3 regions of the Aliivibrio sp. 1S128 genome follow, and region 2 is predicted to be linked to each of the others. Evidence: predicted binding sites of a transcription regulator. Region 2 holds the regulator's gene; each other region holds the start of a gene.
The links. The regulator PurR, encoded in region 2, represses purine synthesis genes. The targets are predictions, from matches to a motif close to TNANGNAAACGTTTNCNTNA.
Positions count from the first base shown of each region.

Region 1: the regulator PurR is predicted to act here: its motif matches at 3,143-3,162, upstream of A6E03_RS01265 (uracil-xanthine permease family protein).
Region 3: the regulator PurR is predicted to act here: its motif matches at 3,346-3,365, upstream of guaB (IMP dehydrogenase).

Region 1 is NZ_MAJV01000002.1:89,570-95,073, reverse strand. It holds gene A6E03_RS01285 (Tex family protein) at 1-472, shown strand, start outside; gene A6E03_RS01280 (ATP-dependent Lon protease) at 667-1,146, opposite strand; gene bioH (pimeloyl-ACP methyl ester esterase BioH) at 1,196-1,963, opposite strand; gene A6E03_RS01270 (ComF family protein) at 2,030-2,710, shown strand; gene A6E03_RS01265 (uracil-xanthine permease family protein) at 3,333-4,724, shown strand; gene envZ (two-component system sensor histidine kinase EnvZ) at 4,980-5,504, opposite strand, start outside.
Region 2 is NZ_MAJV01000106.1:104,395-109,898, reverse strand. It holds gene A6E03_RS14070 (hypothetical protein) at 1-415, opposite strand, end outside; gene torR (two-component system response regulator TorR) at 610-1,308, opposite strand; gene torD (molecular chaperone TorD) at 1,543-2,190, shown strand; gene purR (HTH-type transcriptional repressor PurR) at 2,464-3,471, shown strand; cyclic di-GMP riboswitch class I at 3,627-3,713, shown strand; gene A6E03_RS14050 (TfoX/Sxy family DNA transformation protein) at 3,840-4,427, shown strand; gene A6E03_RS14045 (sensor domain-containing diguanylate cyclase) at 4,678-5,504, shown strand, end outside.
Region 3 is NZ_MAJV01000110.1:8,249-13,752, reverse strand. It holds gene der (ribosome biogenesis GTPase Der) at 1-436, shown strand, start outside; gene A6E03_RS15375 (metal-dependent hydrolase) at 512-1,390, shown strand; gene A6E03_RS15370 (zinc ribbon domain-containing protein) at 1,699-1,932, shown strand; gene xseA (exodeoxyribonuclease VII large subunit) at 1,925-3,259, opposite strand; gene guaB (IMP dehydrogenase) at 3,469-4,932, shown strand; gene guaA (glutamine-hydrolyzing GMP synthase) at 5,066-5,504, shown strand, end outside.

The DNA of each region.
Region 1 (5,504 bases), on a different contig from region 2:
GGGTCGAGATCCTCGTCCTGAATTTAAAACGGCAACCTTTGCTGATGGCGTAAACACGGTATCAGATCTTGAATTAGGGATGATATTGGAAGGTGTGGTATCTAACGTGGCTAACTTTGGTGCGTTTGTTGATATCGGTGTTCACCAAGATGGGCTAGTTCATATCTCAGCATTAAGTGATACGTTTATTTCTGACCCGCGAGAAGTGGTTAAAGCTGGCGATATCGTGAAAGTGAAAGTCATGGAAGTTGATGCTCAACGTAAGCGTATCGCTCTGTCTATGCGTTTAAATGATACTCCTGGGGAAGATAACCGTCCTCAGCGTCAATCAAATAAGCCACAGCAGCGTAATGAGCGTACTCAAGCGCCAAGACCTTCCTCTTCTGCAAGACAACAGCGTTCGAATAATGATGTTGGTAATGCGGCGATGGGTGGTGCGTTTGCTGCTGCGTTTGCGAAAGCGAAGAAGTAGAAATGTGGAAAGCGAAGCTAGAAACTATACGCTTCGCTGACTAGAAACTATAAGAGCGTGTATAGCTAGCGTGGTGATAACTTAGGTTTCAGGGCGCTACGCTTGCAGGTTTCAGATGTACTCGCTTTTGAACTTCCTGAAACCTGAGATCTGAAACCTCGCTTTTTGCTCTTCCTCGACTCTCGTCCCTGCTCTTAAAGCACCGCCAATATATCCGACGGATTATTCGGCACTACCGCTTTATCATAATGAAAACTGATCACACTTCTGCGGCGAACCATTCTTCCCATTTCTGCCAATTTTTCTAATAACTCTTTAGGTAAATTAAAACGCATGGTGTAACCCGTGCCCTCACCTTGCGCATAGGTATCTAGTGATAACAATCTAGCCAATTTTGCCAAGTCATCATCAATATCATACAAGGTTCCAAAACGAGGCTTCGGGTCTTCTTTCTCTTCCACCACGTCATATCCGGGATGGTCTGAGGGTACCCACGAATCACGTTTGTGCTGTTTATCATCGCCTTTAATTGCTTTTTCAGATGTGGTTTCACTCATCTTTGTCGTTGGCACAACAGGTTTTTTAACACGATTTTCACGTGCTACTTGTTCTGTTGGCAAATTAACAGAAGGTGCAATAAGCGGCACACTGATACTGTTAGGTGAAAAGATCATAAAACGTTTCCTTATCGAAAAACTAAGCGAATTAAATGAACAGTTAATCTTATCGAGCTAAAAAACGATGTAATTCCATAATAAATTCATCGCTATGTGAAATAAATGGAGCATGAGATGCTTGATCAAAAACGACTTTAACTGAATGAGGAATAAGTTCATCCATATCATGAGCCACTTTAACCGGCACTAATCCATCTAAACGACCATACATTCGACATACTGGCATGGTTAATTGAGATAGATGCTCCCGTAAATCTATATCGGCCAAAATCGTTAAACCTGTAGCTAAAGCGGCTTGATTTGGAGCGGGTCTTGAAAAAACAGCCTGCTTTACTTGCTTAATGTCTTGTTTCGCATTTGGGCTACCCATGGCCTGCAATGCCATAAATCGCTCAACCGTTAATTTGAAGTCGTCTTTCAATTGCTCTGTAAATAACGACAATACTGCAGGTTTAATACCTCGCCATCCTTTTTCAGCAGAAAAGCACGGAGAACTCGCAACCGTAATCAATTGACTCACTCGCTCAGGGGAAACCAACGCAGCTTGAGTCGCAATTAACCCACCTAAAGACCAGCCTAACCACGCAGCTTTCTCTGGAGCTTGAGCTAAGACTTGCTCGACCATCTTATCGAAATCAGCACTGCCAAGATCTGCACTGTATCCATAGCCAGATAAATCAACCGTATGTACTTTATATTTAGAACGTAGTTGCTCAACAATCGGCATCCACACTGCACCGTTCATACCCCAACCATGAATGAGAACCAGATCGGAACCTTCGCCTTCCGTTTGCCAATAAAGAGAAGTTGTCATCTACACTGCCTATTCGTTTCAATTTAAATGGATAGCTAAGTGTTCATCAGGTTACTACGAAGGTCAATGCAAAAGTTTAGTGTCAGCCACTGTGATTATTGCAGTTTGGCGATGCCTCCATCCGATACTATTTGGTGTCAGCCTTGCTTGGATTTAATTGCGAACGTACCTCGTTGCCTGAAATGTGGCTTGCAAACCAAACACGACACTGACGTTTGCGGTGATTGCTTAATTCATCCACCACAATGGGATCGATTGTTTTGTATTAGTGATTATTCTGAGCCACTAAGAGAATACGTTGGCAAACTTAAATACGCTCAACAATTTTGGTTAGCTCAAGATTTGGGGATATTACTAAGTACTTATATTCCAGAGCCTGCCCCACTTATTCTTCCTGTCCCTCTGCATTGGAAACGTTTTTGGTGGCGATCTTATAATCAAAGTGATCATTTAGGATGGACGCTAGAAAGAGAATTCAATCGCAAAAATAAAATGACCCGCTGCGAAACTAAAACCCTAAAACGAATTAGAGAAACTCGCCCTCAACAAGGCTTATCTCGTTCTTTCCGTCAATCTAATCTTGTTGGTGCGTTTAAGGTGATGAAGCCGATTAATGAGAAGCATGTGGCGATTGTGGATGATGTAGTGACAACTGGTGCGACAATTAATTTGTTGTGTATTGAGTTAAGAAAAGCGGGTGTTGAGCGCATTGATGTATATGCGGTTTGTCGGACGGGACGGAGTTAAGGGCTAGGGACTATACGCTGCGCTAACTAGAGACTAAAACGCTTCGCTTCTATAAGAGCTAAGAGCTAAGAGCTAAAGAACTAGAATTCAGATCGCTTCGCTTGCAGAGTTCAGAGGTACTCGCTTTTAGCTTTTAGCTCCTCCCCCTTACTAAGGGGGAGGCTGGGAGGGGGTCAAGAACTAACAGCGAATTAATTAAGTTAGCTATGAACTCAATTCCAGCTTCATCGCAATGACCCCTCCCTAACCCTCCCCTTATTAAGGGGAGGGAACTGTATTGCGCACACTGCAAGCAAAGTGATCTAAATTCTAGCTCTTCCACTTTTGCTCTTATAGAAGCGAAGCGGTCTAGTTAACGCAGCGTATAGCCTCTAGTTTCCTCATCCCACGGCAATCACAACGATCTCCTCTGAACTCAGCTCTTAAAAAACCACAAGCAAACGATTGCTTTTTGCTTTTTTATCCGTAGAATACCGTCCCAATTGATTAAGCACTCATTTAATCAATCAACCCCAACAGAGACAGGTTCTGATTAACAGCAATCACAGATTGACGCCTTCTCACTTCATGCTCCCATTCAGCGAACCATGAAGACAACGTTATACAATTAGGAATATCGGCCATGACCGTTAAAAATAACACCACAAAACCATCTGAACTGATTTATCAATTAGATGAGCGTCCACCGCTACCGCAAACTTTATTTGCTGCACTTCAGCATTTATTGGCGATGTTTGTCGCGATTATTACTCCCTCTCTGATCATTTGTCAGACGCTTGGTGTTCCAGCAGCAGAAACTAATACCATCATTAGTATGTCTCTATTCGCTTCTGGTATTTCTTCTTTTATTCAAATCAAAACCTTTGGTCCTATTGGTTCTGGTCTTCTTTCTGTTCAAGGCACAAGCTTTAATTTCTTAGGTCCAATCATTGGTGCAGGTCTAGCACTTAAAGCGGGGGGCGCTGATGTTCCAACAATGATGGCTGCTATTTTCGGTACTATCTTAGTGGCGTCGACTGCTGAAATCTTCCTTTCTCGTGTACTTGAATACGCTCAAAAAATCATTACTCCATTAGTGTCTGGCATTGTTGTGACATTAATTGGTTTAACGCTTATCCAAGTTGGCCTTGTGTCAATGGGTGGTGGTTACTCTGCAATGGGTGATGGCACATTTGGTAGCTTAGATAAACTGGCGTTGGCTGGTACGGTATTACTTATCATAGTGGTGCTTAACCGCTCTACTAACCCTTACCTGCGTATGGCTTCTATCGTGATTGCGATGGCGGTAGGGACAATAGCGGCATGGGCAATGGGTATGCTCAATACCAATATGACTCATGACGCTGAACTAATTGCTCTGCCAATTCCAATGCAATATGGCTTAAGCTTTGATTGGTCTTTGTTTATTCCGCTGGTTCTGATTTTCTTAATCACCGCACTAGAAGCGATTGGCGATATTACCGCAACCTCTGAAGTATCAGGCCAACCAGTAAAAGGCCCTGTTTACATCAAGCGTATTAAAGGCGGTGTATTAGCCGATGGCCTTAACTCTGCTATTGCAGCCGCATTCAACAGTTTCCCTAACTCTACTTTCAGCCAAAACAACGGCGTAATTTTGCTAACAGGGGTTGCTAGTCGTTATGTGGGTTACTTCATTGCAGGTATGTTAGTTATCCTTGGTCTATTCCCTGGTGTTGCAAGCTTTGTTCAAGTGATTCCTGAGCCTGTACTTGGCGGCGCTACGATTGTGATGTTCGGTACGATTGCGGCGGCGGGTGTGCGTATTATCTCTCGTGTTGATCTAGACCGTCGTGCCATCTTAATCATGGCAATGTCTTTCTCTATGGGCCTTGGTTTGGCACAAAAACCTGAAATCCTTCAGTTCATGCCTGAGATGATTAAAAACATTTTCTCATCCGGCGTAACGGCGGGTGGTGTGACGGCGATTCTTCTGAATATTATTCTTCCAAGCAGTGAAGTGTTTGAAGAAGAGAAAGAAGAAGCGAAGATCTAAGAGCAGAGGCGAGATACGAGTACGCTTCGCTCGAGGGACGAGTAAAAAAAGACCGCAGATGATTATCGTCTGCGGTCTTTTTTATGTTTGGGAGGAAAGAGCTAGAGGCTATACGCTGCGCTAACTAGAAACTATAAGAGCACGTATCTCTTAGGTTTCAGGTGTACTCGCTTTTGATTTTCCTGAAACCTTCGCTTTTGCTCTTCCTCGCCCCTCGAGCGAAGCGTCCTCGAATCCAGTCCCTGCTATCCCCTTTTATTTCCCAAGCGGAAACATGACTTGAACCTTCAATCCACCTTCACGACGATTCGCTAAACTCACGTCACCTTGATGCTGGCCAACAATACGTTTTACGATCGCCAAGCCTAAACCGGTGCCTTCACTTCCTCGCGCCGTATCACCACGGGTAAAAGGTTCAAACACGGACTCTAATTGCGCTTCATCAATACCTGGGCCGTTATCTTCAATGATAACCCACGCGGTTTTGTGATCGGCTGATACTCGCGTAGAAACTGAAATCCAATCACCACCATAACGAATGGCGTTTACGACTAAATTGGTGACAACACGCTTAATCGCTACCCCATTACCATGAATAGATTTAGGTATATCCACCAAGTTGGTTTTGATTTCGCGCTCATAACCACCTTCAGCTAAAATGACCTCATTAACGATGGTATTCAAATCAACATCAATAAAATCTTGTGTCGCTGCCGGCTTCAGATAATCCATAAACTGACCGATAATCTCATTACACTCTTCAGTATCTTTAATCATGCT
Region 2 (5,504 bases):
CTGATAAAACAACATCCGCTGTTTCTTTATAATTTTTAAGTTTACTTAACGCCATATCGGCATCCGCGACTAAACTCATGTATTTAGCTGAATAACTTCCAGAAGAAAACATTGAATATTCTTCATTGATTAAACTCGGTTCTTTCTCTATATCTGAAAATACATCCTTTGCGTCAATCCAATCTTCCATCATATCTGTGTAAGTGGATTCAGAATAAACTTTGAAATTGTCTAAAGAATCAAACGTGACTTTATCTAATGCATACTGCTTTTGAAGAGCATCGAACGTGGTAGCCGATGCTACTGGTGCATTAGTTTCAATTGCAACAACTGCAGAACTCTCATCAGTACTTTGACAACCGATAACACCAACTAATGCAGAGGTAATCACTGCCATTTTAAAAAACTGTTTCATGCCGAACCTATAATAATTTTATTTGAATAGACAAGCGCTGTGCGCTCCTATCGATATTTTATTATAAAAATCAATTAAAAGCAGAATTTCTTACTAATGAATCACAATTAAAATTGACAACTGCACTGGCATAAAAAAAGCCACTCAATATATGAGTGGCTTTTTTAAAGATTAAATATTGATACTAATAAATATCAATCACCAGCAAACATATAACCTTCACCATGAACGGTAACAAATATTTGTGGGTTTTTTGGGTCCATTTCCATTTTTGCACGCATTCTTCGAATAAGTACGTCAATGGTTCGATCATTTGGAGCATCGACTCGATGGCTTATCATATTCAAAATTCGTTCGCGTGATAGAACCGTATTAGGGTATGACGATAAGGCAACTAGTAACTCATACTCAGCTTTAGTTAACTTAACGGGTTCGCCATTATTTGATAACGCACGACGTTGAATATCAAATGTCCATTCCCCAAAGCGAACTAGATTTGATTCATCTAATTCTATTGGTTCATGAACCAAAGACATACGCCAAAATAAATTCTTAACTCGAACTAATAATTCGCGTAATTCTACAGGCTTAGTGACATAGTCATCTGCACCCATTTCTAGACCAACGATTCGGTCAATACTATCTGTTCGTCCTGTAACGAGAATAATACCAATGTTAGATTGACTGCGCAGTTCGCGAGCCAATAATAAACCATCCTCTCCTGGTAGGTTTATATCAAGCATAATTAAATCAACTTTTTGTTCAGCCAAAACAGTTCGCATCTCTGCCCCTGTTTCAGCCTCGCTCACTTGATATCCCTCGGCTTCAAAGTAGCCTACAAGTTTAGAGCGAGTTACCACTTCGTCTTCAACAACTAAAATGTGATAGCTCATAATATTCTCTTTAATGGTTATTTAGATAGTTCTTATCTTATTCTATTCATATTTTGTAATAATGCCAACTCTCAATTGATATTTCTATTGTTTAATTGATTCAAAACAATTATTAACAAAAACGGTTTATTTAATTTTTACACATATCCTTATACAGCCTGTTAATGATAGGTGCTATTCCTTTTCATACTTATCCAGTACAATTCTTAAATAAATTTCTTGGAGCAAAAATACATGAACGAATTAACTGAATTTAACAAACAACGTGCTGAAATTTACTGGTGGCTATCTAGCTTATTAGCAAGTGAATTAACAACTGAGCAACTAGAGCAATACAATAGCTTTGAGGTACGTACCTTTTTATCTGATTTAGGAAAAACACCTGAATTAACAGATACAATCAACGCGTTAATTGAAAAGTTAAATCAACTTCAAACTCGTGACGATGCACAGTTAGAGCTATCTGCTGATTTCTGTACCGCTTTTTTAGGTTCAGATAAAAACAGTGCCCTTCCTTATGCTTCTATATATTTAGATAAATCAGGTCTTCTTAATGCAAAACCTGCTCAAGATATGCGTGAATTATTAGCTAAATACAATATAGCTCAAAAGTCTGAGTTCAACGAACCTGCAGATCATATCGCTATTGAATTAGATTTTCTTGGAAATTTAATTCTAATGACAAATCAAAAAACATCTGAAGAAGAATTTGAAGAATATATGAATGCCCAATTGTCATTCATCAATGCTCAACTTTTGTCTTGGACACCTAAATTCAACCATATTTGTAAAGAAAGAGATGACTTCGGTTTTTATGCTGCAGTAACCTCGTTTCTTGTAACCTTTCTACAACTTGACGTTACTTTTCTTACAGGTGAGTAATTAATGACTTCGTATGTTGATACAATATCGTTACAGTCATGTGATATAAATCAAATCGCTAACAAAATTTACTAAATCAATAATTGTTTGCACTATGCTTTATCTATAAAATGTGAGCGCAAACGATAAAATCGAACATTAAATGAAAACCGCATTTTTAGCGGTTTTTTTCATTTATAACCAGGGCCTATTTATCTTCCATCATACCAAGACAAAACTCTCTATTTTGTTGGAACATAAATAGCCCCTTATTTACCTATTTAAGGCTTTTATATGGCTACTATTAAAGACGTTGCAAGAATTGCTGCGGTTTCTACCACCACTGTTTCTCATGTGATTAACAAAACTCGCTTTGTTGCAGAAGCAACTCAAAAGCGCGTATGGGAAGCAGTTGAAGAGTTAAACTATGCCCCTAGTGCGGTTGCTCGTAGTTTAAAGTGCAATACGACACGTACTATTGGCATGCTAGTAACTCAATCATTTAACCCATTTTTTGCTGAAGTAATGCACGGGGTTGAAAATTACTGCTACAAACAAGGTTACACACTATTTATGTGTAACACTGAAGGCGATTTAGATAAACAAAAACATTACCTTCGTATGCTTTCTGAAAAACGAGTAGATGGCTTATTGGTTATGTGTTCAGACCTTAATGAGCAGTTATTAGCGTTACTTGAAAAAAATACAGAATTACCAATGGTTATTATGGATTGGGGCCCAGACAGCCCTCGCACAGATAAGATCATTGATAACTCTGAAAAAGGTGGCTATTTAGCAACAAAACATTTGATTGAAAATGGTCATACTCAAATTGCTTGTATTACAGGCCAAGCGGACAAAACTACGTGTAAAGAACGTGTTCATGGTTTTCAACGTGCTCATGAAGAAGCTAACTTACCATTTAAATCAGAATGGATCTTAGAAGGTGATTTTGAATGTGCTTCTGCATCAAAAGCCGTTGATAAATTATTAGCTATGGAAGTACGTCCTACGGCTTTATTTTGTTTTAACGATATTATGGCTCTGGCTGCAATCAGTCGAATTAAGCAATCTGGTTTACGAGTTCCTGAAGATATTTCTATTATTGGCTACGATAATATAGAACTTTCAGCTTACTTTTCACCACCGCTAACGACGATCCATCAGCCTAAACGCCGAGTAGGTAAAACCGCTGTCGAAATCTTATTGGAACGCATTAAAGATAAGCACCACGAACGTCGTGTTTTTGAAATGCAACCCGAGGTGGTATCTCGAAGCAGTGTCTTAGATCGTACTAAATAGCGGTTATTTTCTTTGCCATAAATGAGGGTTGGTTCAAATAATATCTAAAACTTGAACCAACTTAACAAAAATAAAAATAAATTTTTTGAAGCAAGATCACACTATACTTAATTCCGCAATAACTACCTTTATTGATTGCTATATCATCAACGAAGTCACGAACAGGGCAAACTGTGCGAAAGTGCAGGACGCAAAGCCTCCGGCCTACGTATTGAAAAATATAAGGTAGCGGGGTTGCCGATGGTAAGTAATCTCTCTGGTATTGTTAATTTTTACTTTAAAATAACAATGCCTTATTTTGAACTTGCTACTATTTCCTCGGGCTCAGTTGTTTAGTGACGTAGACTTACTAACCGAGAATTATTGCAATGGATAAACCAGTACTAAAAGAATCACTTCGATTACTGTCATCTTTAGGCACTATCACTTCACGCTCAATGTTTGGTGGTTTTGGCATTTTTATTGATAGCACCATGTTTGCTCTTGTTGTTCAAGACAAGCTGCATTTGAGAGCGAGTAGTGAAACTATCAACTTATTTAAAGAGCAAGGGTTTGAACCTTATGTTTATAAAAAACGTGGTTTTCCTGTTGTCACTAAGTATTTTGCAATTTCAACTCATTGTTGGGAAGATCCTGACTCTATCTTAATTCAAGCGATTACTGCTTTAGATGTCGCTAAAAATGATAAAGAAAAACAACAGGCCGCAGGCCCATCACGTATTAAAGATTTACCAAATCTCAGATTAGCTACGGAAAGAATGCTTAAAAAAGCAGGAATTAATACCGTGGATGAATTACGTGACACCGGCTCTGTAAATGCCTATAAAGCGATTCAACAGACACACTCAAGTAGTGTAAGTGATGAATTACTTTGGTCTCTTGAAGGAGCGATTAAAGGTACGCATTGGTCTGTTGTTTCAGCTGAAACACGAAGTGAATTAAGAAAACTATTATAATAAATATATACGCCTTAATCTTATTTGCTATCTAAAAAATATAGATTAAGGCGTTATTTTCTTTGATATCCTACCTTTCACATCTCATCCAATCGTTATTATCATTCATTTAGTTAAAAAGCGATAATCCTCCACGTTTTACATCTTCACGACAATAATCGCTGTTAGTTTATATCACTATCAGTTAATCTCACCCCCAATATATGGAATAAAAAACTGTTAAACAGTTCACGTTTTACAAGGTGCATGGATGAAAAAAAATACCATTAGCAAAAAATGGCTTTATTTACCTATAATATCAACGATATTAACGATAACGCTTGGTTTATTTGTATTCAATTCAACACTGTCAAACTGGCTTGAACATAAGGTAGAAGGCAGCTTATCTGAAGAAATAACTCGTCTTATTAAAGACATTAACGACGATAATATTTCTTTTACCGATTTAAAATCATTAGATGTTTACATAAAAACGAAACTAGTGATTGCCAAAGAAGATCATATAACATTAATTACATCTGACGGAACCCCGATTGCCGATAGTGATATTTCTTTAAGTTCTGTTTTACAACTTGAAAATCATCTAAACAGACAAGAGATCGTCAACGCTCAAAACTTTGGGTATGGCACTTCGACTCGCTTTAGTACATCTCGCTTTAAAAACTTACTGTATTCAGCAAAATCATTCGAATATCAAGGTTCTACGTACATCCTTAGAGCAGCTACGCCATTAACTCGCATTGATGCAATGGTGGAAGAGTTGATGAATATTTTAATTATTTTAATGAGTATTAATATCGTACTTGTTATCGCTTCGTCCTTACTAAGTAATAAACTGATTCAACAACAAGTTCAAAATGAGCAAGACTTACAAGAAGAGCGTATTGAACAACGAACTCAAGAAATAGAACTCTTACATCGCCTTGCAACTATGCTGGCAGCCTGTAATTCAATTAATGAAGCTCAAATGGTGGTAGAGGATATCCTCCCTAGAATTTTAGGGGATGTGAACGGTGTTGTATCCTTAATGCGTTCCTCTAGAAATCAGTTACTAGTAAAGCTTGATTGGGGTGGCGC
Region 3 (5,504 bases), on a different contig from region 2:
TCGTCTGCACTTTATTTCAGCGTTGCATGGTACAGGTGTTGGTCATTTATATGAATCAGTACAAGAAGCGTATGTTTCAGCAACTAAACGTGTAGGTACATCTGTTCTTACTCGTGTTATGAAAATGGCTCAAGATGATCACCAACCGCCAATGGTTCGTGGCCGTCGTGTGAAATTGAAATATGCACACGCAGGTGGTTATAACCCACCGCTTATCGTTATTCACGGTAACCAAGTAAAAGAATTACCATCTTCTTACAAACGTTTCTTAATGAACTACTTCCGTAAATCATTAGAAATAATGGGCACACCTATTCGTATTCAATTCCAGAATAGTGAAAACCCATTTGAAGATCGCGGTGGCAAGTTGACTCTATCTCAAGAGCGTCAACGCAAGCGCCTAGTTGGCGCGGTGAAAAACCGTAATAAAAAGTAATTTTTAATTACCTTACTTATACATAGTCAATAATAAAACGCCCACCTTGTTGGGCGTTTTTTTTAGGTGAAATTTATGATAGAGCTATCAGCAACAGAGATCCTTTTTTGTCATAACACATGGCAACACACGTCAGTTGTTCAATTAATTAAAGAAACAGACCAAGGGACATGGTTTGTTACTAAAGAAACGCCCTTTCATCCAGTTAGCCACATCTGGCCTGATCATCCTGAAGATAAAGGTACTGTCGTGATTAATGGGATTAAATACCCAGTACTTGCTTGTCAAACGGGTGCGATTGAATTGGCAACCGGTGAGCTATATATAGATAAAGATATCCCAATTAAACGTGGAGAAGCGGGGTGGGTGTTTGTTGTATCGCATTTAATCTCTAAAAAATCTAATATTGCAGTAGAAAATACTGTCGAACTAACGGTTGATAAAGAATACCAAGATGCATTGAGCCGTGGGCACAGTGCAGGTCATATCGCTTATCTCGCATTAAATAAAGTATTACATACAAGTTATTGGCGTAAGGATGCAGATAGAAAAGACGAATTAGGACATCACAATTTTAATAGCTATGCACAGGAAACCAGTTTTGTCACAGAAGATCAGTGTGAAGATGTTTACCGTCTAGGAAAAACATTACGTAAGCGTGGCTTGAATAGTGCTGAACTGATGGCTGATCTTAGCTCTATTACTGAGCAAGTAAATCAGCAGATAACTGTGTGGTTAGCCTTAGAAAATGAAGTTTCTATTGAATGTGAAGGTAAAGCGTTAACCGATTCACGTTACTGGATTGCAGATTTTGGTATAGATGGTGTAGTAAAACTTCCTTGTGGTGGAACTCATGTCTCTTCATTTAAAGAATATCAAGAGATTAAAGTTGAGCTGAAAACACAAGGTGAACAAGAATTATTAATGCTGACTCATTCGAAAAAACGAATTTAAAGTTGAAATTACATAAGATGTAATTCTTATTTTGCATTTTGTGTAATTTGCGTTTTTTCCACTAAAACAGAGAAGGTTAATGCTGATTGATGTTCTGGATCTTCTGGTTTTAAAACCACTAATTGAAACATTATATCGTTTTAAATTGAAGGACAGGATATGTAACTAATGCTTTCGGGGTGTGGTTATATAAATGTTCTTAAGTGGCATGATCGCTGATCAGATCCCAATAAGCATGAAGATCCGCATTCTTTGATGTGTACAGAGAGTCTGTATTTATTTTTAAATAAATTAAGAAGGAATATGCAATGCAAATAAATGAGTGTCCTAAATGTCAGTCTGAATTACGTTGGCATAAAGAAGGATATCATTGCGATTTTTGTCAGGTTGATTTTAAAAAAATAGCCTACTGTCCAGATTGCAACAAAGAAATGGAAAAGCTCAATGCATGTGGTGCACCAAGCTATTTTTGTCATGATTGTAATGAGTTGAAATCAAAATCTCGTGCGAAAACAGAATTTGTAGAAATTAGTCTTAGTTAATTACGGTAGATGTAATTTCACCATCGACAAAGCGAGTGGTTATGTTCTCACCCGTTTCTACTTGTTTTGTTGAAGTGACAACCGCGCCTTTCTTATTACGAGTAATAGAGTAGCCGCGTTGTAATGTTGCTAATGGGCTTACAGTATCCAGTTTTTCTGCTGCTAGAGCTAACTGATGGCGCTGCATGAGCAAATTTCTATCCATTGAATCTAATAAGCGACGTTTTAATTCTTCAATACGTAATTTATCTTGAGGGATTTTTTTACTTGGAGATAAATTATTTAATCGGAGAGTTAGGTTTTCAATTTTATGCTGATGACGTTGTAGGCGTTGCTGCATATACGTCATTAAACGCTGATTCAAATCATCTAGTTTTTGGCTTTGATTATTTAACTGCATTTGTGGATGCTGTTTTTCAAGACGATGTTGAAGTGCTGATAATTGGCGCTGCTGCCCTGATAAATAGCGATCCATTGCACTGTTCAGACGACGTTTCTGGTGAGTAACAGTTTGCAGCTGGGAAGATAAATCTCGGCTCACTAACTCAGCGGCTGCAGAAGGCGTCGGAGCTCTAACGTCAGCAACAAAATCTGCAATGGTTACGTCTATTTCATGGCCAACGGCACTAACGATAGGGATTTTACTAGCTGCAATTGTACGAGCGACTATTTCTTCGTTGAAGCACCAAAGATCCTCTAGAGAACCACCGCCACGGCCAACGATCAAAATATCACATTCATTACGAGTATTGGCACGTCCAATCGCTTGAGCTATTTGAATTGCAGCGCTTGCCCCTTGAACCATCGTAGGATAAATCACGACAGGAAGATTAGGATCTCGTCGTTTTAATACATTTAGAATATCAAAAAGCGCAGCGCCAGTTTGCGAGGTAATGACGCCAACACGTTTTGGTTGCTCAGGTAAAGGTTGTTTCGCTGTTTGAGCAAAAAGTCCTTCAGCGGCGAGTGACATTTTTAATTGATCAAACTCTTGTTGAAGACGACCATCTCCTTCGGGCTGCATACTTTCAATGATTATTTGGTAGTCACCACGAGGTTCATAAAGAGAAAGGCGGGCTTTAACAAGAACTTGTTTACCGTTTTGGGGCTTAAAGGTAACTCGACGGTTATTGCCTTTAAACATAGCACATTTGACTTGAGCTTGACTGTCTTTGAGGGTGAGGTACCAGTGGCCAGAAACAGGCACGGTTAGGTTGGATATTTCACCAACAAGCCAAACAATTCCCATTTCATTCTCTAATAATAAGCGAACTTCAGAGTTAAGACGAGAGACAGTAAAGATGCGAGGATTGGAATCGAGAGACATCAGAATGCCTTAGACATGAATATAGGAATTAGCGGCAATATAATACATATCAAGGGGGTAAATGCAAATTAAAAACAAATAAATGTCTAGCCAAGCGTTTGCGTGATGCGTATAATCCGTCTGCAATATCAAATCCAAAACACTTTATTATGCGAAACGATAAAGTGGGATTTATTTCTTTTAACACCTTATGTTGTGAGATATTGCAAATGCTACGAATCGCAAAAGAAGCTTTAACCTTCGATGACGTTTTACTCGTCCCAGCACACTCTACTGTTCTTCCTAACACCGCTGATATTCGCACTCAGTTAACGAAGAGCATCTCTCTAAATATCCCAATGATTTCAGCATCAATGGATACCGTGACAGAAGCGCGTCTTGCTATTGCTTTAGCGCAAGAGGGTGGCATCGGTTTTATCCACAAAAACATGTCAATTGAACAGCAAGCTGAAGAAGTTCGCTTAGTAAAAATCTTTGAAGCAGGCGTTGTCTCTGCTCCAGTAACCGTTCGTCCTGACGCAACTATTCAAGATGTGAAAGATCTGACTGAAAAACACGGTTTTGCTGGCTTCCCTGTAGTAACTGACACTAATGAACTTGTTGGTATCATTACTGGTCGTGATGTTCGTTTCGTAACAGATTTATCTAAGAAAGTTGACGTTGTAATGACGCCAAAATCACGCTTAGCTTCTGTTAAAGAAGGCGCAACTCGTGAAGAAGTTCAAGAGAAAATGCATGAAGCTCGCGTTGAGAAAGTATTGGTAGTGAACGATGAGTTCCAACTAACTGGTATGATCACAGCAAAAGATTTCCATAAAGCAGAACGTAAACCGAATGCATGTAAAGACGAACGTGGTCGTCTACGTGTTGGTGCTGCTGTTGGTGCGGGTGCTGGTAATGAAGAGCGTGTTGCTGCTCTTGTTGAAGCGGGTGTTGACGTACTACTTATCGATTCATCACACGGTCACTCAGAAGGCGTTTTACAACGTATTCGTGAAACTCGTGCTGCTTTCCCTGATCTACAAATAATCGGTGGTAACGTTGCGACTGGTTTAGGCGCTCAAGCATTAATCGATGCTGGCGTAAGTGCGGTTAAAGTAGGTATTGGCCCTGGTTCAATTTGTACTACTCGAATTGTAACGGGTGTTGGTGTTCCTCAAATTACAGCAATTTCAGACGCAGCTGAAGTGGCAAATGCTCACGGCATCCCTGTTATTGCTGATGGCGGCATTCGTTACTCTGGTGATATCTGTAAAGCAATCGCTGCCGGTGCATCATGTGTCATGGTTGGCTCAATGTTTGCTGGTACAGAAGAAGCACCGGGTGAAGTTATTCTTTATCAAGGTCGTTCATACAAATCTTACCGTGGCATGGGCTCTCTTGGCGCAATGTCTCAAGGTTCTTCAGACCGTTACTTCCAATCAGATAATGCAGCCGACAAACTTGTACCAGAAGGTATTGAAGGTCGTATCGCTTATCGTGGTCGTCTAAAAGAGATCGTTCACCAACAAATGGGTGGTTTACGCTCAAGTATGGGTCTAACGGGTTCTGCAACGATTGAAGACATGCGTACTAAAGCAGAATTTGTACGAATCTCAGGTGCGGGTATGAAAGAATCGCACGTACATGATGTTCAGATCACAAAAGAAGCACCAAACTACCGTTTAGGTTAGAAAAAGCGCCTAGGTTAATTTTTCTTCATATTTTTCTTTGAAATATGAAGAAATACTTTGTACCAAATTCAATTTTAAGCGTGTGGTTTTATAGTAAAACCACACTAAATAAATGACTTTTTGAGAAAGACTAATGACGACTAATATCCACGCTCAACGCATTCTTATTTTAGATTTTGGTTCTCAATACACGCAGCTTGTTGCGCGTCGTATTCGTGAGATAGGTGTTTACTGTGAGCTTTGGAGCTGGGATGTAGAAGAATCGGATATCCGTGACTTCAATCCTGATGGCATCATATTATCTGGTGGTCCAGAAAGTGTTACAGAGGCAAATTCTCCTCGTGCTCCTCAATATGTATTTGATTCTGGTGTTCCTGTATTCGGTGTATGTTACGGCATGCAAACAATGGCAGAGCAACTTGGCGGTAAAGTAGCAACGTCTACTGAGCGTGAGTTTGGCTATGCTGCGGTTCAAGTAACTGGCGAATCAGCGTTGTTTAAAGATCTTGAAGCAACTCAAGATGTTTGGATGAGCCACGGTGATAAAGTTGTTGAAATTCCATCTGATTTCG